DNA from 3 places in the Robertmurraya mangrovi genome. Region 3 is predicted to be linked to each of the others. Evidence: a T-box and tRNA genes for the amino acid it is inferred to sense, from the RefSeq annotation. Region 3 holds a T-box; the other regions hold tRNA genes.

What was found. A T-box is a leader RNA that pairs with one kind of tRNA and senses whether it is charged. The one in region 3 lies ahead of pheS (phenylalanine--tRNA ligase subunit alpha), so its partner is inferred to be a tRNA-Phe.
Region 1: it has a tRNA-Phe gene. The T-box ahead of pheS (phenylalanine--tRNA ligase subunit alpha) is inferred to sense a tRNA for this amino acid. The anticodon was not compared.
Region 2: it has a tRNA-Phe gene. The T-box ahead of pheS (phenylalanine--tRNA ligase subunit alpha) is inferred to sense a tRNA for this amino acid. The anticodon was not compared.

What each region holds. Positions count from the first base shown of each region.
Region 1 covers NZ_JAXOFX010000020.1:239-6,902, reverse strand. Annotated here, with positions in the region: gene SM124_RS20520 (ABC transporter ATP-binding protein) at 1-116, opposite strand, end outside; gene SM124_RS20515 (sensor histidine kinase) at 256-1,251, opposite strand; gene SM124_RS20510 (response regulator transcription factor) at 1,232-1,945, opposite strand; gene SM124_RS20505 (MerR family transcriptional regulator) at 1,950-2,336, opposite strand; gene SM124_RS20500 (medium chain dehydrogenase/reductase family protein) at 2,356-3,366, opposite strand; gene SM124_RS20495 (MazG nucleotide pyrophosphohydrolase domain-containing protein) at 3,548-3,925, opposite strand; tRNA gene SM124_RS20490 (tRNA-Ile) at 4,040-4,113, opposite strand; tRNA gene SM124_RS20485 (tRNA-Gly) at 4,119-4,192, opposite strand; tRNA gene SM124_RS20480 (tRNA-Gln) at 4,219-4,293, opposite strand; tRNA gene SM124_RS20475 (tRNA-His) at 4,309-4,384, opposite strand; tRNA gene SM124_RS20470 (tRNA-Tyr) at 4,435-4,518, opposite strand; tRNA gene SM124_RS20465 (tRNA-Phe) at 4,535-4,607, opposite strand; tRNA gene SM124_RS20460 (tRNA-Asp) at 4,656-4,731, opposite strand; tRNA gene SM124_RS20455 (tRNA-Met) at 4,742-4,815, opposite strand; tRNA gene SM124_RS20450 (tRNA-Ser) at 4,990-5,082, opposite strand; tRNA gene SM124_RS20445 (tRNA-Met) at 5,101-5,174, opposite strand; tRNA gene SM124_RS20440 (tRNA-Ala) at 5,316-5,388, opposite strand; tRNA gene SM124_RS20435 (tRNA-Pro) at 5,400-5,476, opposite strand; tRNA gene SM124_RS20430 (tRNA-Arg) at 5,505-5,581, opposite strand; tRNA gene SM124_RS20425 (tRNA-Leu) at 5,606-5,694, opposite strand; tRNA gene SM124_RS20420 (tRNA-Leu) at 5,711-5,795, opposite strand; tRNA gene SM124_RS20415 (tRNA-Lys) at 5,903-5,978, opposite strand; tRNA gene SM124_RS20410 (tRNA-Thr) at 6,152-6,227, opposite strand; tRNA gene SM124_RS20405 (tRNA-Val) at 6,277-6,352, opposite strand; tRNA gene SM124_RS20400 (tRNA-Glu) at 6,426-6,500, opposite strand; rRNA gene rrf (5S ribosomal RNA) at 6,539-6,655, opposite strand.
Region 2 covers NZ_JAXOFX010000007.1:192,715-199,378, forward strand. Annotated here, with positions in the region: gene SM124_RS12785 (GlgC family sugar phosphate nucleotidyltransferase) at 1-40, opposite strand, end outside; gene SM124_RS12790 (glucose-1-phosphate adenylyltransferase) at 100-1,245, opposite strand; gene glgB (1,4-alpha-glucan branching protein GlgB) at 1,187-3,130, opposite strand; tRNA gene SM124_RS12800 (tRNA-Glu) at 3,910-3,981, opposite strand; tRNA gene SM124_RS12805 (tRNA-Ser) at 3,989-4,079, opposite strand; tRNA gene SM124_RS12810 (tRNA-Asn) at 4,083-4,157, opposite strand; tRNA gene SM124_RS12815 (tRNA-Ile) at 4,174-4,250, opposite strand; tRNA gene SM124_RS12820 (tRNA-Gly) at 4,254-4,327, opposite strand; tRNA gene SM124_RS12825 (tRNA-His) at 4,339-4,414, opposite strand; tRNA gene SM124_RS12830 (tRNA-Phe) at 4,443-4,518, opposite strand; tRNA gene SM124_RS12835 (tRNA-Asp) at 4,524-4,599, opposite strand; tRNA gene SM124_RS12840 (tRNA-Met) at 4,615-4,688, opposite strand; tRNA gene SM124_RS12845 (tRNA-Ser) at 4,878-4,970, opposite strand; tRNA gene SM124_RS12850 (tRNA-Ile) at 4,983-5,059, opposite strand; tRNA gene SM124_RS12855 (tRNA-Met) at 5,064-5,140, opposite strand; tRNA gene SM124_RS12860 (tRNA-Ala) at 5,250-5,322, opposite strand; tRNA gene SM124_RS12865 (tRNA-Pro) at 5,341-5,414, opposite strand; tRNA gene SM124_RS12870 (tRNA-Arg) at 5,423-5,499, opposite strand; tRNA gene SM124_RS12875 (tRNA-Leu) at 5,561-5,646, opposite strand; tRNA gene SM124_RS12880 (tRNA-Gly) at 5,653-5,727, opposite strand; tRNA gene SM124_RS12885 (tRNA-Leu) at 5,770-5,854, opposite strand; tRNA gene SM124_RS12890 (tRNA-Lys) at 5,900-5,972, opposite strand; tRNA gene SM124_RS12895 (tRNA-Thr) at 6,145-6,220, opposite strand; tRNA gene SM124_RS12900 (tRNA-Val) at 6,285-6,360, opposite strand; rRNA gene rrf (5S ribosomal RNA) at 6,371-6,487, opposite strand; partial or broken rRNA gene SM124_RS12910 (23S ribosomal RNA) at 6,594-6,664, opposite strand, start outside.
Region 3 covers NZ_JAXOFX010000002.1:452-7,115, forward strand. Annotated here, with positions in the region: gene SM124_RS03105 (helix-turn-helix transcriptional regulator) at 1-111, shown strand, start outside; gene SM124_RS03110 (hypothetical protein) at 104-553, shown strand; gene SM124_RS03115 (small multi-drug export protein) at 566-1,015, shown strand; gene sspI (small acid-soluble spore protein SspI) at 1,142-1,348, opposite strand; gene SM124_RS03125 (TrmH family RNA methyltransferase) at 1,539-2,291, shown strand; T-box leader at 2,399-2,639, shown strand; gene pheS (phenylalanine--tRNA ligase subunit alpha) at 2,938-3,975, shown strand; gene pheT (phenylalanine--tRNA ligase subunit beta) at 3,999-6,413, shown strand; gene rnhC (ribonuclease HIII) at 6,495-6,664, opposite strand, start outside.

The DNA.
Region 1 (6,664 bases), on a different contig from region 3:
CCCATTACTCCAACAAACTCTCCTTGTCTAATAGTAAGATTAATATCTGTAAGGGCACGGTAAGCAACTTTCCCCTCATATACTTTGCATAAATTCTGTACTTCCATCATGTTCATGATTCAGTACTCCTTTCACTGACTTCTTCATTTCTAGGTTAAGTGTACCGAATTTAACGGTGGCTTCCTATCGACTTTTCTTTCATTTCCCTTACACTTTTGTAAGATTTCGCAAAAGAAAAAAAGATGACCGAGATAGTCAGTCATCTTCGAGTATATAAGATTGAAAAGCAATTCGAACCGTTGTTCCTTGTCCAACCTCTGATTGTACCTCAATTTTATGGCCTAAATGTTTACATGCTTCCGAAGTTAAATAAAGCCCCATTCCTGTGGACTCCCCAAAGTTTCTTCCATTCTCTCCTGTGTAAAAAGGCTGGAAAACTCGATTAATATCTGAGGATGGTATCCCCACACCGTAATCCTTTACTTCAAGGATCATTTCTTGTTCTTCTAGTTTAGCTAGAATCGTAATCGTATGATGCAGGTTGGCTGTATATTTGACTGCATTTGTAATTAATTGATTTAAAATGAATGCTAACCATTTGGCGTCTGATTCTACTATGATATGTTCAGAGATTTCAACAGTTGGAAAGACTTTGTTTCTAATAAAAAGACGCTTATTTTCTTGGAGAACTCTCTCGATGATTTTACGAAGATGGACACTCTCTACTGCAAAATCCTGTTCAAAGGCATCTAATCTAGCAGCATATAGTGCCATCTCAATCCCCTTACCCATACGGTCCGCTTCTTCTTTAATACTGCGAAACCGGGGGTCATCCTCTTCTTGTGTGATTAAGTCAATAACAGACAAAGGTGTTTTCATTTGATGGACCCATAAGTTCATAAAAGCTATATGTTGGTCACGCTTCTTTTCACCTAACTTCATTTGCTGCTGATACAGACGATATTGATGCTTTAAAAGATCGTTTAATTGTTCAGCTAGAAGAGCATTTCCGTTTTTGTTTATGGATTCATCCAGTGTCTCCATAGGGTTCGATAATCGATTGTAAAAAGACCGTAAACGGATATAGCGATAGAGTAAATAACCAGTTAGTATGCTCATACCAAGGAAAATGGAATAAAAAGCTGTTGGAAGATTTCGATACCCATCCAACCAATAGATCAGTAGTACTAAAAACAGTTGGATAATATGGATAATGACTAATGGCAAGTGGTCACGAATGAATAGTTTCATATTTGCTATTTTCCCACACCAGTTTATATCCTGCTCCGCGGATCGTCTCTATGCCGTCATTTATCCCGATTTCCTGTAGCTTTTTCCGCACCCGAGTCATATTCACATTTAATGTATTCTCATCTACAAAAGACTGATCGTCCCACAATTTTTCTAGGAGTAATTCTCTGCTTACTACTTTAGGATAGCGCTTCATTAAAACTTCTAGTATAGTTGCTTCTTTTTTTGTTAGTAGTGTCGTTTTGCTTCCCTTTGTTAACTCTAACCTTTCAGGGTACAAGATCAGGTCGTGATGACTAATTACTCGTTCCTCTAATTTAGGGGCATATTCCCCGAAAGCCCTTCGAAGCTGACTTTTTATTTTTGCAATAACGATTTCATGATGGAATGGTTTTGTTATGTAGTCGTCCGCACCATATTCTAATGCCATTACTTGATCCATTTCACCTGAGCGAGCGGAAATAAAAATGATGGGACAAGTTGAGGCCGCACGAATCTGTCTACACCAATAAAACCCGTCAAACTTCGGTAGATTCACATCTAACAAAACTAAATTAGGCTGGTAAGCTTGGAAGATATCGAATACTCGATCAAAATCAGTTACAGCTATAACCTCATAGCCGTATTTTTGAATATACAATTTCAGTAACTCCGCTAGCTTTGTATCGTCCTCTACAATCATGATTTTGTTCATATCTTTACCTCTTGTTATGTAACATACTTGAGTAAAAAGCTTTTTTATCTTCAGCTACTTTTTTTACGGCAAGAATATCTGATAGTTGCTGCTCAAGACTTTCTAAGTGTTCTGTTAAAATATCAATTCGCTTCGATAGTGTATCACTAATGATGGTCTCCTCCGTTTGTGACTTTAGGCAACCATCTTCTGAAAACTTTGCAATATCTTCAAGCTTCATTCCCGTTTTCTTCAAGCCGTTGATAAATAGAATAAATTCAAGGTCTTGTTCACTATATTCACGAATTCCATTTTTTCGATTGGGATTTGGAAGAACTCCTATCTTCTCATAGTATCGTAGAGTAAAAGCTGAAATCCCTGTAAGATTGGAGATTTCACTAATTGAGTACATACAGATTAATCTCCTTTTCTCAGAAAATAAGAATGATTTTACCAACAGACTTTTGAATCATTTCATGAGAAAGCCTGACATCCTTAAAAGGAATTTCATGTGCTATATGAGGCTTGATTTTTCCTTTTTCTAATAAACTCATGAGTAATTGACAGTCTTCCTTATACCATATTGGCTTTTCTTTTTTGAGATTTGTAACGCTATAAAAATAGATAGGATTACCTTTGTCTTTTTGAACTCGTTCTTGGAAAACTTTCCATTCTTTTAGCCAGTTATCAAAAGGTCCTTCTTTTATCGCCGAAGTAAAGCCATAGCCTATAAAACGGCCAGTTTGGCTTAACGTTTCAATGGAGCGTGACCAGTTCTCTTCTCCAATTGGATCAAATACTACATCTATACCATTCGGTGCACAGTGTCTTAAAACCTCCACGAAATCTTCACTTTTATAGTCAATTGGATAGGCGCCATACTTGGAAACGATGGAATGATTGGCTTTTGAGGCGGTTCCAAACATATTTAAGTTAAATAACTTTCCGAGCTCTAAAAGTGCCGTTCCCACCCCACCACTTGCGCCATGAATCAGGATCGTTTCTCCCTCCGTTACTTTAGCAATGCGCCTTAGCATTTGATAGGCTGTAACATAATTTAAGAGGACAGCATTAGCATGGCTGGACTTGATAGAGTCTGGAATCTTAATTAGTTGAATTGGATTTGCATATACGTATTCCGCATAACCTCCAACCCCTTCTTGAAAAAAGACACCCACCCTTTCACCCAAATTAAAACCTGTCACATCTTCACCAATCATATCTATCATTCCAACAACATCGTATCCAGGTGTAAATGGAGGTTGTGGTGACATGGGATATACTCCTTCCCTCCTCATAATGTCGGCAAGGGCAACACCTGCACTCTGAACTTTGAGTAGTATCTCTCCTGTTGATGGCGGTCGCAGTGATCCCTCTACCATTTCCAATACTTCTGGCCCTCCGTATTTCGTGACTATTACTTTTGAATACAACACATGCATTTCTCCTTTTTTGGTTAGTTGCATGAATTGTAAGGGTTAGAGTGAACTCTAAGTCAAGTGGGAGGGGTAAATAAAATGTAATATCTGAATATATACGTTTAATATCTTACTTAATATACTCTAGGTACAAAGGTAAAAGCACAGCTGCTCGATAGTAACTGTGCTCTAATATCCATTAAACCTATTTCAATCTTATATCTTTATTTTTTCTATTTTTAACTTCTTCCATTTTCTCATAAAAGCTTTCTTCTAGATCAATTTCAAAGTAGTTAGCAATCTTAATTATGTATGCAAGGCAATCAGCAAATTCTTTACCCAAATCCTCTCTAACAGTCTCTTTGGCTTGGCTAAATGATTCTTCTGCATCAATGCCTTGTTTTATATTGTTATTTGTTAAATTGAAGAGCTTTCTAAGTTCTTCTGCAACTTCGGAAACTTCTGTTGTCAACAACATGTAGTTATTTAAAAGAGAAGCACGCGCACTCTCATAACCATCTCTATCTATTTCCCAATTCATTTCTTTGTGATAACTCTTTAAGAACTCTTGCATTTCTTTCATTGTACACCTCTGGAAATTATTTTTTACTTATATAAACTAGATTACTCCAAAAGCCTATTAATTGCATAAAAAAAACTAACCCAAAAGGATTAGTTCTAAATTTATGTATTATGATGGGCCTAAATGGACTCGAACCATCGACCTCACGCTTATCAGGCGTGCGCTCTAACCAGCTGAGCTATAGGCCCCAATTTGGAGCGGGTGATGAGAATCGAACTCACGACATCAGCTTGGAAGGCTGAGGTTTTACCATTAAACTACACCCGCAATGGATTTATAAAAGTAAAATAAAATGGCTGGGCTAGCTGGATTCGAACCAACGCATGTCGCAGTCAAAGTGCGATGCCTTACCGCTTGGCTATAGCCCAATAAAAAAAGAAATATGGGGCGACTGATGGGAATCGAACCCACGAATGTCGGAACCACAATCCGATGCGTTAACCACTTCGCCACAACCGCCATAAAAACTTATTAAGCTATTTTACTACACTTTGTTTCGTAAAAAGCTTTGGTGGAGGGGGACGGATTCGAACCGCCGAACCCTAAGGAGCGGATTTACAGTCCGCCGCGTTTAGCCACTTCGCTACCCCTCCGTATAAAAATAAAAGGTGGCTCAGGACGGAATCGAACCGCCGACACAAGGATTTTCAGTCCTTTGCTCTACCAACTGAGCTACTGAGCCACAAAAATAATCTATATTAACAGCAGTATATTACTAGCTGTATAAAGATGGCGGTCCCGACGGGAATCGAACCCGCGATCTCCTGCGTGACAGGCAGGCATGTTAACCGCTACACCACGGGACCAGATGGATTATTGCGGGGACAGGATTTGAACCTGCGACCTTCGGGTTATGAGCCCGACGAGCTACCAGACTGCTCTACCCCGCGATAATAGTATATATAAAAATTTATCTATGCTCATTTATATGAGCATATCTATTTTGAAAACCGCCCTGATTTCAGAAAGCAAATTCAAGAGGTGGCTCAATCAGTGCGCTGTAGAGTAATCGAAGAAGCATATTCGGTCGTGCTCCACCCCGCGATAATAATATTTAAAATAAATGGAGGAGGTAGAGGGATTCGAACCCCCGCGCGGTTTGACCCGCCTGTCGGTTTTCAAGACCGATCCCTTCAGCCGGACTTGGGTATACCTCCAAATGTGTATTAATATAGTAGCGGCGGAGGGAGTCGAACCCACGACCTCACGGGTATGAACCGTACGCTCTAGCCAGCTGAGCTACACCGCCAAAATAGTATATAAGTAGTATTTTTTCAATACACTTGATACCGTGAGTAACTTAATGATGATTCTTTTTCACTCCACTACGTTACGGAAAAAATAAAAGGAAAATTCTTTCCACTACACTTCGTTTCGTGAAAAATTCAAGTGGAGCCTAGCGGGATCGAACCGCTGACCTCCTGCGTGCAAGGCAGGCGCTCTCCCAGCTGAGCTAAGGCCCCATAAAAAATAATGGTCGGGAAGACAGGATTCGAACCTGCGACCCCTTGGTCCCAAACCAAGTGCTCTACCAAGCTGAGCTACTCCCCGATATCTAGTTGTAACTGCTTGATAATAATGGCGCGCCCGAAAGGAGTCGAACCCATAACCTTCTGATCCGTAGTCAGACGCTCTATCCAATTGAGCTACGGGCGCATATGAAACATGTAATTAAAAACTTGGTGCCGAGGACCGGAATCGAACCGGTACGGTAGTCACCTACCGCAGGATTTTAAGTCCTGTGCGTCTGCCAGTTCCGCCACCCCGGCATTAATTGAATAAGCATGGTGCGGGTGAAGGGAGTCGAACCCCCACGCCTTGCGGCGCTAGATCCTAAGTCTAGTGCGTCTGCCAATTCCGCCACACCCGCAATGTAATTAAATTAAATCTCTTTTGCTATCGCAAATTTAAAGGAAACTTCTTTTTGCTAGCGCGAAAACATAATAAGGAAATCTCTTTTGCTTACGCAAAAAGATTTGGTGAGCCATGGAGGACTCGAACCTCCGACCCTCTGATTAAAAGTCAGATGCTCTACCAACTGAGCTAATGGCTCTCAATATAATTTAGCCTATATTTTCTAATCCTTCTCTGAAGTTAAGCATCTACGATGTCCCCATCTCAGGAGGATTAAGCAAGAAGCAGCTCGATGGGTACAACTCGAAGCAATTCAAGTAGCTTTGCTCGTTGCTCTACCGACTGAGCTAATGGCTCGAAATAATAAAAAAATGGTGCCGGCGATAGGAGTCGAACCCACGACCTACTGATTACAAGTCAGTTGCTCTACCAACTGAGCTACACCGGCAACATTAAGGAAGAATCTTTTTACTCCACTACGTTCCGTAAAAAATTCTTGGTGGAGGATGACGGGATCGAACCGCCGACCCCCTGCTTGTAAGGCAGGTGCTCTCCCAGCTGAGCTAATCCTCCATATATAAATGTTTCTATTTTTCTACGTTTTAAGGAAGATTCTTTTTTCTCCACTACGTTACGAAAAAAATCTTGGTGACCCATACGGGATTCGAACCCGTGTTACCGCCGTGAAAGGGCGGTGTCTTAACCGCTTGACCAATGGGCCATTTAAAAATGACATAATAAAAACCCCAAATGGGGTATGCCTGGCGACGTCCTACTCTCACAAGGGGACAGCCCCTAACTACCATCGGCGCTGAGAAGCTTAACTTCCGTGTTCGGTATGGGAACGGGTGTGACCTTCTCGCCATCGCCACCAGACTAATATTA
Region 2 (6,664 bases), on a different contig from region 3:
AAGTTGTAGCATCAATAACTCCCAGTAATTTATTACTCAACTAGATCACCCCAAGTTTTATCTCTTATTTCCCAAAATCAACATGTACTAAGCTTATTATTAAGAATAAATTTCTTTCAACATCTCTTCTGTAACTAGGACTATCTCATCTATCTCTGTCGAAGCCCTAATCACTGTTCCATCTGGTACTTTCATATTTGAAGGTACAATCGCTTTTTCGATAAAGCAGTTTCTCCCTACAATAGCATCTGGCATAATAACAGATTCTCGAACCATTGAACCACTTTCAACTTTTACCCCTTGAAATAAAACGGATTTCTCTACGTCACCTTCAACTGTACACCCTTCGTTAATGAGGGATTCAGTCACTTCTGCTTCAGGAGAAATATACTGAGGCGGATGATTAGGGTTAACTGAGTAAATTCTCCAATTATAATCAAATAAATTTAGTTCACAGTTTTCATCTAGGAGATCCATATTGGCTTCCCACAGACTCTTAACTGTCCCCACGTCTTTCCAATATCCACTGAATGGATAAGCAAATAGTTTCTTTTTCTCATCTAATAATAGAGGAATCACATCTTTACCAAAGTCATGGCTAGATTCAGGATTACGATCATCCATTTCCAAATAGTCCTTTAAAATAGACCAGTTAAAAATATATATACCCATCGAAGCTAAATTATTTTTGGCAAATTGTGGCTTTTCATCAAACTCGGTTATTCTCATATCTTGGTTAGTATTCATAATCCCAAAGCGACTAGTTTCTTCCCATGGAACCTCAATAACCGAAATCGTAACATCTGATCCTTTTTCAATATGATACTCAAGCATAAGTTCATAATCCATTTTATAAATGTGATCACCAGATAAAATGAGCACATACTCTGGATCGTACTGTTTTAAATAATTCATATTTTGATAAATGGCACTAGCTGTTCCTGTATACCATTTAACCTCGGAAGATTCACTATAAGGAGGAAGGACTGTAACCCCTCCGTTTTTGCGATCGAGATCCCAAGCACTACCTATACCGATATATGAATTCAAAACTAGAGGCTGATATTGCGTTAACACACCCACTGTATCAATACCAGAATTCGTACAATTACTTAAAGTAAAATCTATAATTCTATACTTTCCTCCAAATGGTACGGCTGGTTTTGCTAAACTTTTAGTTAAAGAGCTAAGCCTGCTTCCCTTTCCTCCTGCTAATAACATTGCTACGCACTTCTTCTTTACCATTACCCTTCCTCTCCTTCCGATGCTTTACTGGTCGTAATATAGAAATCCCAAATGGTGGGATTGTCATCTTGATTGAAAATGGCTTTCCATGAAACACTTTATCTTCTGCGAGTATGACCTTTTTATTAACTACTCCAGTTCCACCAAACTGGATCTCATTGCTGTTAAAAACTTCTCTATATGACCCTGCTTTTGGAACACCCACTATGTAGTCTTCATATGTGTGATTTTTAAAATTACATACAATAACTAAGAAGTCATCCTCTAAATTTCCCTTTCGAATAAAGGAGAAAATAGACTGATTATAGTTATGAACATCAATCCATTCAAACCCTTCAGAAAGGTGATCTAGCTCAAACAAAGGTTTTGAACGCTTGTAAATTTTCATTAACTCTTTCACATAATCATTTGTCTTCCTATGCATCTCAAAATCTAATAGATTCCAATCTAATTGTTCTTTATCCTTCCATTCAGAAAACTGTCCGAACTCAAAGCCCATAAACAACAGTTTTTTTCCAGGGTGGGCCATCATAAATCCTAGTAATAGCCTTAGTTGAGCAAATTTTTCCCAATAGTCTCCTGGCATTTTATTTAAAAGTGATTTCTTTCCATGCACAACTTCATCATGTGAAAAAGGTAAGACAAAATTCTCCGAGAAAGCATACATGAGAGAAAAGGTTACTTTTTCGTGAAGCTTTGAACGTTCATTAGGATGGCTCTCCATATAATCCAAAATGTCGTTCATCCACCCCATATTCCATTTATAATTAAATCCTAAGCCTCCATAATGAATAGGGGCAGTCACCTGTGGCCAATCTGTAGAATCTTCGGCTATCATTAGTACACTCGAATCATAATGAAAAACCGTTTTGTTCAATTTCTTTAAAAAGTCAGTACCAAATGTATTCTCTTTGTTTTCTGAGTTCGGCCAAAAAATAATGTTAGATACAGCATCTACACGAAATCCATCGATATGATAGTATTCCATCCAAAATCTAGCGTTAGATATTAAATAACTCTGTACTTCTGTTTTTCCAAGATCAAAGTTTGCTGTTCCCCAAGTAAAATTTTCTCTATCCATAACGGTTTCGTATTCATATAAATACGTACCATCAAAGCGGTGGAGTCCATGCTCATCCTTACAAAAATGTCCAGGAACCCAGTCCATAATGACACCAATATTATTTTGATGACAGAGATCAATAAAGTACATGAGATCATGAGGAGTCCCATAACGACTAGTAACCGAGTAATAACCAGTCCCTTGATAACCCCAAGAAATATCGAGCGGATGCTCAACAAGAGGTAACAACTCAATATGTGTAAAACCATGATCAAGAACATATGGTATTAAATCATTCGCTAACTCACAATACGTCAGAAACGTTCCGTCCTCTTTTTTCTTCCACGAACCAATATGTAACTCGTAAATAACCATTGCATTAGAGTACACTTTCTTTCTATTCTTCATTTGTAACCATCGCTGATCCTTCCACTGATAGCCATCTAGTGTATATACAATGGATGCAGTATTCGGACGAACCTCTGAATAAAAAGCAAATGGATCTGACTTTATTAACTTTTCACCGTTTGATGTGGTGATTTCATACTTATAATAGGAACCCTCAAGGTCTTGCTCAACAATGAGCATCCATATTCCTTCGTTATTCAATTTTTCAAAACTGTATCCCGTTCCGTTCCAGCTATTAAAATCCCCCAATAACTGAACGTTCTTGGCATTTGGTGCCCATACACAAAAACGGGTGCATAATTTGTTATTCGTATGAATTACATGTGCTCCAAACAACCGATAACTCTCGAAGTAATTCCCCTCATGGAACAGATGCACTTGGTAATTGGTCGGAATCAATAAATCGACTGACACTCTATTCCCCGCCCTACTCTTTAATTTCTTTCACTTTCCTGTATTATTCTAGGAAGTATTTTAATATCCTTGTAAAAGTTTTTTAAATTTTAAGACAGTTTCTACAACAATCTGCTATATGTCGGGAGAAAATATTGAACTTCTCGTTCATTCGACAGCATTCCCCTATAATTTCTTCTACAAATTTGATAATTGAAAGAAAAAATATTTTTCATTGAATAATAAATTTTAGTCACTTACAACGGAATTTATGAAAGAAATTTTGTAATACTAATAAAAAAAGATATTTATGAATGGTTAAAATATTTTGACAATAATAGTATTTTTGTATGAGTGAATAGGTTTAATTGGAGGATTAACTCGTTGGAATTTGTTGCTTTGGGAGTTATGTATGATTTCTGCATACAGACTTATTAGTCACATGCGGACTATAGATAGGACTTATATCGGATACTATTTTTTTGCAGGAAAAGCAAAAAGGGGCTGTTCAAAAAGTCATTATAAAAATGACTTTTGAGCACAGTCCCCGTTTTATTAGGTTAGTTCTCATACTTTGATGGGTTTAGTAAGGTTGTCCGTTGATTTCCGGTCCAGTCACTCGCTTTCCGCGGGGAGGAAGTCAAGCCTCCTCGACGTGCCGTCTGTGGGGTCTCGACCTTCCTCTCCATCCCGCAGGAGTCAAGTGCCTTCCCTTCCAAACAACTCTGTGCTTTATACTAAGTCATATTTTCCGAAATAAACAAAAAGAGTTGCTGCATAAGCAACAACTCTTTTTGTAATGACCCATACGGGATTCGAACCCGTGTTACCGCCGTGAAAGGGCGGTGTCTTAACCGCTTGACCAATGGGCCAAATATATGGCGGAGAAGGAGGGATTTGAACCCTCGCGCCGGTTACCCGACCTACACCCTTAGCAGGGGCGCCTCTTCAGCCTCTTGAGTACTTCCCCATATGGCTCCGCAGGTAGGACTCGAACCTACGACCGTTCGGTTAACAGCCGAATGCTCTACCACTGAGCTACTGCGGAATAATATAATCTATACTGGTGGGCCTAAATGGACTCGAACCATCGACCTCACGCTTATCAGGCGTGCGCTCTAACCAGCTGAGCTATAGGCCCAAATGGAGCGGGTGATGGGAATCGAACCCACGACATCAGCTTGGAAGGCTGAGGTTTTACCATTAAACTACACCCGCGTTACTATAAATGGGGCGACTGATGGGAATCGAACCCACGAATGTCGGAACCACAATCCGATGCGTTAACCACTTCGCCACAATCGCCATGGTCTTACATAAGGATAAATTCAAATGGTGGCTCAGGACGGAATCGAACCGCCGACACAAGGATTTTCAGTCCTTTGCTCTACCAACTGAGCTACTGAGCCGTAAATGGCGGTCCCGACGGGAATCGAACCCGCGATCTCCTGCGTGACAGGCAGGCATGTTAACCGCTACACCACGGGACCACTTAAGATGGATTATTGCGGGGACAGGATTTGAACCTGCGACCTTCGGGTTATGAGCCCGACGAGCTACCAGACTGCTCCACCCCGCGATAATAGTATTAATTTCATATTGCACATGCTCTTTGTTTAAGCATAGACTATTCCGATTAACCGCCCCGATTTCAGAAAAAATCTCAAGAAGTGGCTCAATCGGTGCGCTGTAGAGTAATCGAAGAAGCATATTCGATCGTGCTCCACCCCGCGATAATAGTATTAACATTATTTTTTTGTAAAATAAATGGAGGAGGTAGAGGGATTCGAACCCCCGCGCGGTTTGACCCGCCTGTCGGTTTTCAAGACCGATCCCTTCAGCCGGACTTGGGTATACCTCCGTAAAATGTTAATGGTGGACCTTGTAGGACTCGAACCTACGACCGGACGGTTATGAGCCGTCTGCTCTAACCAGCTGAGCTAAAGGTCCATTTTGGTAGCGGCGGAGGGAGTCGAACCCACGACCTCACGGGTATGAACCGTACGCTCTAGCCAGCTGAGCTACACCGCCAAAATGAAATATTAAAAAATTCAGGAAGATTCTTTTCACTACACTCCGTTTCGTGAGTGAATTAATGTAGATTCTTTTTTCTCCACTACGTTACGAAAAAAAATCTAAGTGGAGCCTAGCGGGATCGAACCGCTGACCTCCTGCGTGCAAGGCAGGCGCTCTCCCAGCTGAGCTAAGGCCCCATATAAAAGTACTAATGATCGGGAAGACAGGATTCGAACCTGCGACCCCTTGGTCCCAAACCAAGTGCTCTACCAAGCTGAGCTACTCCCCGATAACTAATGGCGCGCCCGAAAGGAGTCGAACCCATAACCTTCTGATCCGTAGTCAGACGCTCTATCCAATTGAGCTACGGGCGCATAATAAACCTTCAGCTTTCGCTTTAAAACAACTTTTTTTTGCTATTGCAAAAAAGTTAAGTGCCGAGGACCGGAATCGAACCGGTACGGTAGTCACCTACCGCAGGATTTTAAGTCCTGTGCGTCTGCCAGTTCCGCCACCCCGGCATTTCTTGGAGCGGAAGACGGGATTCGAACCCGCGACCCCCACCTTGGCAAGGTGGTGTTCTACCACTGAACTACTTCCGCGTTACATTATTTTTGGTAAATTGTTTACTAGAAGAGCAAATATGGTGCGGGTGAAGGGAGTCGAACCCCCACGCCTTGCGGCGCTAGATCCTAAGTCTAGTGCGTCTGCCAATTCCGCCACACCCGCAATGTAATTAAGTAAACTTCCTTTGCTATTGCAAAAAAAGTTTGATGAGCCATGGAGGACTCGAACCTCCGACCCTCTGATTAAAAGTCAGATGCTCTACCGACTGAGCTAATGGCTCTCAATAATATTTGGCTTTATACTTTCATTCTTCACTGAATTCAGGCATCTACGATGTCCCCATCTCAGGAAGATTACTCAAGAAGCGGCTCGATGGGTACAACTCGAAGCAATTCAAGTAGTATTGCTCGTTGCTCTACCGGCTGAGCTAATGGCTCGTACAAAAATAATAATGGTGCCGGCGATAGGAGTCGAACCCACGACCTACTGATTACAAGTCAGTTGCTCTACCAACTGAGCTACACCGGCATATTAAGATTAAAAGTTAAAGAGAATTAAGGATTTTACTCCACTAAGTTCCGTAAAAAATTCTTGGTGGAGGATGACGGGATCGAACCGCCGACCCCCTGCTTGTAAGGCAGGTGCTCTCCCAGCTGAGCTAATCCTCCGTTTAAAAAAGCCTGGCGACGTCCTACTCTCACAAGGGGACAGCCCCTAACTACCATCGGCGCTGAGAAGCTTAACTTCCGTGTTCGGTATGGGAACGGGTGTGACCTTCTCGCCATCGCCACCAGACTATTATAATTATACATAAAATCAAATTGATTTCAAGAGGAAATTTCTTATTCCCTCAAAACTAGATAATGATTGAAGAAGGAGAATTCGAGTAATCACCAATAAAATGGTTAAGTCCTCGATCGATTAGTATCAGTCAGCTTCACATGTCACCATGCTTCCACCTCTGACCTATCT
Region 3 (6,664 bases):
GAGAAAGGTGATTATGCACCATCCATTACACTGGTATTAAAAATGGCTGAAGTTTTCAATGTAAGTGTCGAAGAAATATTTTGGTTAGAAGAGGTGAATAAAGATGAGTGAAAAGGTGTTACGCTCGCCTATTTGGTCTTTAATGTTTATCTGGCTTGCAGGATCCATCTATCTTTTTTTAACAATCTATGAAATAACTGAACTATCAAACCTTGCCATTGGAATCCTTTCTATATTTAGTTTACTAGTGCTGATCTTTACACTAGTGTGGTTCGCTTTAATTGCTAAATTTAATAAAAAGAATCCAAAAAGGAAGATTTCTATCTTTTCTATTGTTCCTGTGGAGTTTAGAGAAGAAGATGAGGGAATGCAGTGGTTAACGAATCGAGCATGTAGGAAGGTATATATGTTTTTCTACTCAGCATTACCGCTCAGCTTTCTATTACTCTTTTTCCTTGATGATATTAAAGGTTTACCGGTAATTATTATCATTGGTTTAGCTACAGGTCAGTATATTATTTATTGGTCTGAAATTCGAAAAGCCAATTCTTAAGTGAGGTGCTCTATGGTTTGGGAATATGTATTGGTCTTTGTATTGGCTGCCATTCCTTGGATTGAGATCGCTGCTGTTATCCCGTTAGCCATTATTAAAGGATTACACCCGTTTTGGGTAGCTGTACTATCTTTTACTGGAAATTTTATCACGGTACTGTTATTCGTATTGCTCTTTGACCGTTTTAAAAAATGGCGTGAAAGAAAGAGAGAAAAAAGTCAGGAAAAAACGTCCTCCCGTTCAGAACGAGCACGAAAAATTTGGAATAAGTACGGACTGCCTGGTTTGGCTCTGGCCGCACCGCTTCTAATTGGAACCCATATTGCGGCTGGTATCGGTATGTTTCTTGGTGCTAAAAAACAATGGACGACGATTTGGATGACAATTAGCTTAGCTTTATGGAGTAGTATATTAGCCATTGGCTCCTACTATGGTTTAGGTTTTATCGATTTTATTAGATAGCGGAGGAAAAAGAAATGAGTTGGTATATGTGGATAGCTATATTAGTGCCCATCATTGCTGGTACATACCAATCTTCAAAGAAATTCAAGAAAAACTAGCTGCCCTAATATTAGAGCAGCTTTTCTTTTACTTTAATCCACTTGCAAGAGTTTGAAGCATTTCTTGTTTATTATCTTCGGAAGAATTGTTCCAAATGACCTCAAATAATACGCCTAAACCTGGTAACATTTTTTCTTCACCATTTTGAATAGCATCTACGATCGTGTCTTTAAGCTCATCTTGTGAATTGCCACTAACATTCTGGATAATTGCATTTCTTAAATTTAAGTTCACTTCATCTGCACCCCTTATCTATTTACTGAAAGACTCTTTAGTTACCTTTGAAATATACTCTCTCTACACAAATTGAAAGAGTTTCGTTAATATCTTTTCTATTTTTGGATTTATTATGTATATGAGTTAGGCTATAATAAGAAAATTGATTATATGTAAAATGAAATGTATTGGTAAAGGAGAGAAGATGTTGAAACACATTACCTCTGCGAAAAATCCTCAAGTAAAAGAGTGGAAAAAATTATTAACGAAAAAAGAAAGAGACAAAACGGAAACTTTTTTAATAGAGGGTATTCATTTAGTGGAAGAAGCACTAAAGGCAGATAAAGTATTAGAAATTATCATAAGTGAACAGAGCCATTTCATTCAAAAGATTAATTTTGGTGATACACCGGTAACTACTGTCACAGAAGAAATTATTAAGACATTATCCGATACAGAGTCTCCTCAAGGGGTATTTGCTGTTTGTGAACAAGAAAAAATAAACCTGAATGAAATTACAGGAAAGACATTCTTACTACTAGATGCTGTCCAAGATCCAGGTAACTTAGGAACGATGATACGGACAGCTGATGCAGCAGGAGTGGATGTTGTTGTCGTGGGCCAAGGTAGTGTGGATCATTACAACCCTAAAGTACTTCGTTCGGCACAAGGAAGTCACTTTCACTTGCCTGTTTTAAAGGGAGATTTATCGGAGTGGGTGGAAAAGTTAAAAGATGAAGGAACACCCGTTTATGGGACTGCATTAGAAAATGGTCAAGTATATACGGAAACTACTCCTAGTCCCACGTTTGCCTTACTAGTTGGTAATGAAGGGAACGGTGTAAATAAAGAATTACTGGATCAAACGACTAAAAATTTATATATACCGATCCATGGAAAAAGCGAATCACTTAATGTTGCAGTTGCTGCAGGAATTTTGTTATATTACTTAAGAGCATAAAAATGGGCTATAAATTTTGTAAAAGCGTTTGATATGAAGGGAATTATATAATATAATTTATTCAATTTCACAATTGCATTTATGCAATAAACGCAAAAATTGCATACGAAAAGACTAAGACGGAGAAAAGTAACTTACTGTATTTTTAAAGGGAGAAAATGCCTAGACTGAAAGCATTTTCATTAAGAAAGTAAGCGAAGTTCACCTCCTGAGTCGGCATCGGGACCATTCTTGTAATGTAAAGATGCATCGGAACAATCCGTTATCCAAATGAAGTGAGCACATCAACATTCTTTTTGTTGTGTGTTAATAAGGGTGGTACCGCGAAAACAAAACCTCGTCCCTTTTTTGGGATAAGGTTTTTTTTATTTGTCTATTTTAAGATGGTTGTTGATGATTTAGTTATTATATTAACCATCTGAGTTGATTGGAGCGGAGGGCACTTGACTCCTGCGGGAAGTAGAGGGAATGGGAGACCCCACAGGCGGTAACGCCGAGGCTCCCATCCAGGAAGAATTCGCCTTTTGAAAAAATCGGCTTCTGGATTTTTTCTTTAATTCTTCCAACTCCCCGCGGAAAGCAAGTGCCTGGAGCGGAAATCAACGGGTCACTTTAACGAACCCAAAGAATAAAGGAGGAAAAAACCATGCAAGATCGTTTAAAAGAACTTCAACAAGAAGCACTTAATAAAATCCAACAAGCGTCTGACCTTAAAGAATTGAACGACGTACGTGTTTCTTACTTAGGGAAAAAAGGACCCATCACAGAAGTATTAAAAGGAATGGGAAAGCTTTCAGCTGAAGAACGTCCTAAAATGGGAGCACTCGTCAATGAAGTAAGAGACGAAATTTCCGCAGCTATCGAACAAAAACAGCAAGTATTAGAAGCAGAAGCGGTAGAAAAGCAACTCGCTGGTGAAACCATTGATGTTACCCTACCAGGCCGCCCTGTTAGCAAAGGTAACCATCACCCACTAACTCGAATTATCGAAGAAATTGAAGATCTATTCATTGGAATGGGCTATACGATTGCAGAAGGTCCTGAAGTAGAAAAAGATTATTACAACTTTGAAGCATTAAACCTACCTAAAGGTCACCCTGCTCGTGATATGCAAGACTCATTTTACATTACAGAGGAAATTCTTCTTCGCACACATACATCGCCTATGCAAGCTAGAACGATGGAGAAAAACGAGGGTAAAGGCCCAGTAAGAATTATCTGTCCTGGAAAAGTGTATCGCCGTGATAACGATGATGCGACACACTCACACCAATTCATGCAAATTGAAGGATTGGTCGTTGATGAAAATATTCGCATGAGTGATTTAAAAGGTACATTAGACGTATTTGCGAAAAAAATGTTCGGAGAAGACCGTGAAATTCGTCTTCGCCCAAGTTTCTTCCCATTCACTGAGCCTTCTGTAGAAATGGACATTTCTTGTAAGATTTGTAGCGGAAAAGGCTGTAGCGTATGTAAAGGTACTGGCTGGATTGAAATTTTAGGTGCAGGAATGGTTCATCCGAATGTACTTGAAATGGCTGGATACGATTCGAAAAAGTACACAGGATTTGCGTTTGGTATGGGTCCAGAGCGAATTGCGATGTTGAAATACGGTGTAGATGATATTCGTCATTACTATACGAATGATGTACGTTTCTTAAAGCAATTTCACATTCACGAATAAGGGTTAAGATAGGAGGAATAAACATGTTTGTTTCATATAAATGGCTACAAGATTATGTAGACTTATCAGGAATTACAGCAAATGAGTTAGCTGAAAAGATCACCAAAAGTGGGATTGAAGTCGAAGGTGTAGATGTACTAAATGAAGGCATGAAGGGTTTAGTTATAGGACACGTATTAGAACGTGAACAACATCCAAATGCTGATAAACTAAATAAATGTTTAGTTGACGTAGGAGACGAAGAACCTGTTCAAATTATTTGCGGTGCACCAAACGTCGATAAAGGCCAAAAGGTTGTTGTTGCAAAAGTTGGAGCTGTGTTACCTGGTAATTTTAAAATTAAAAAAGCAAAGCTACGTGGTGAAGAGTCAAACGGAATGATTTGTTCTCTTCAAGAGTTAGGAGTTGAGAGTAAGCTAGTAGCTAAGGAATTCTCTGAAGGAATCTTTGTTTTTCCGAATGAAGTGACCGTTGGGGAAGATGCTCTAGCTGTACTTAACAGAGACGATCAAGTTTTAGAATTAGGTTTAACACCTAACCGTTCGGACTGCTTAAGCATGCTAGGAGTTGCTTATGAAGTAGCAGCTATTTTAGGGAGAGAAGTGAAGCTTCCTCAACCGGAAGTCGCTACATCAAATGAAAAGGCTTCTGACTATATTGAAGTAAAAGTGGAAGCATCTGAAGATAATCCATTATATGTGGCAAAAGTGATTAAAAACGTTAAAATTGCTCCATCACCAGTATGGATGCAAACAAGATTGATGGCAGCAGGTATCCGTCCTCACAATAATGTGGTTGATATCACAAACTATATTTTGATTGAATACGGTCAGCCATTACATGCATTTGATTACGATCGTCTAGGCTCAAAGGAGATTTTAGTTCGCCGTGCTCAAGCTCGTGAAGAAATGGTTACTTTAGATGACGCAAAACGTGTGTTATCGGAGGACCACTTAGTGATTACAAATGGTCAAGAGCCAGTTGCTCTAGCAGGTGTAATGGGTGGAGCAAACTCAGAAGTTCAATCTGATACAACAACGGTTCTATTAGAGTCAGCGTACTTTAAAGGTGCAACCGTTCGTAAAGCTTCAAAAGACCATGGCTTAAGAAGCGAAGCAAGTACTCGTTTTGAAAAGGGAGTAGATCCTGATCGCGTTCGTGCTGCTGCTGAGAGAGCGGCTGAATTACTTGCTCTTTATGCAAATGGTGAGGTGCTAGAAGGTTCAGTTGAGGTTGATACTTTAACGGTAGAACCGGCTGTGGTTTCTATTACTTTAGAAAAAATTAATCGCGTACTTGGTACGAACATCACTACTGATGAAGTTAAATCTATTTTCAACCGTTTACAGTTTGAAGTGAGTGTAGAAAGTGATGAAGTTACGGTAACAGTCCCAACTCGTCGTGGCGATATCACAATCGAAGAGGACTTAATTGAAGAAGTGGCACGTATTTATGGCTATGACAATTTACCAATGACATTACCGATTGGGGCTTCAACACCAGGTGCTTTATCTGAATACCAAAAGAAACGTCGTGTCATTCGTCGTTACTTAGAGGGTGCCGGCCTTTACCAAGCTGTGACTTACTCTCTAACTAGTGAGGCAAAAGCGACTCAATATGCGATTGAAAAGCGTGAGCCAATTCGCTTAGCAATGCCAATGAGTGAAGATAGAAGCATGCTGCGTTTAAGCATTGTGCCACAATTACTTGAAGTACTTAAGTACAATGTTGCTCGTCAAATGGATAGTGTAGCTGTTTATGAAACAGGTACGGTATTCTTATCGACGAATCAAGATGAGTTACCTGAAGAGCGTGAGCATTTAGCTGCAGCAATTACAGGGCTATGGCATCTACACCCATGGCAAGGAGAAAAGAAAACCGTTGATTTCTTCGTGTTAAAAGGAATATTAGAAGAAATGTTTGCCACTCTTGGATTAACCAATTTAGTTGAATACAAACAAGCTTCTATTGATGGTATGCACCCTGGTAGAACAGCAGAAGTATATCTTGCAGGTCAAAACATTGGGTTCATTGGTCAAGTACACCCAACGGTTCAAAAAGACTTAGATTTGAAGGAAACTTATGTATTCGAAATCTCGCTAAAAGCTCTGTTAGAAACAGAAACAGCTCCATTACAATATGAAGCCATTCCTAGATATCCTTCTATTACAAGAGACATTGCTTTAGTGGTTAGTAAGGAAATTGTCTCTGGAGAATTAAAAGGAATTATTGTTGAAGCAGGCGGAGATTTATTGAAAGAAGTTTCTGTGTTCGACCTTTATGAAGGTGAACGTATGGAAGCGGGTAAAAAATCAATTGCCTTCTCATTAAGATACTACAACCCTGAGAAAACTTTAACAGATGAAGAAGTAACGAAAGCACATGATAAAGTGTTAAAAGCGGTTGAAGAAAAAACAGGTGCGGTTTTAAGAGGATAAAGCAATTAGGGACTCTCATTTTATGGAGAGTCCCTAAATTTTTCGAAATTAGAAATTAAGGGTGCATTTTTTATTATAAATTTATCTCCTAACTAATTTCATCGCTTTTTCCGTATTAGCAAAATGAAGTTTAACGAAATTGGGTAGCACTGCTTCGCCTTTTTCTTTAATTAATCTTGCTGCGGCAACATCTACTTGCGCACCAGCTCCTTTAGGTAAAGTAAACCCAGCATTTTTAGATAGATTTTCAA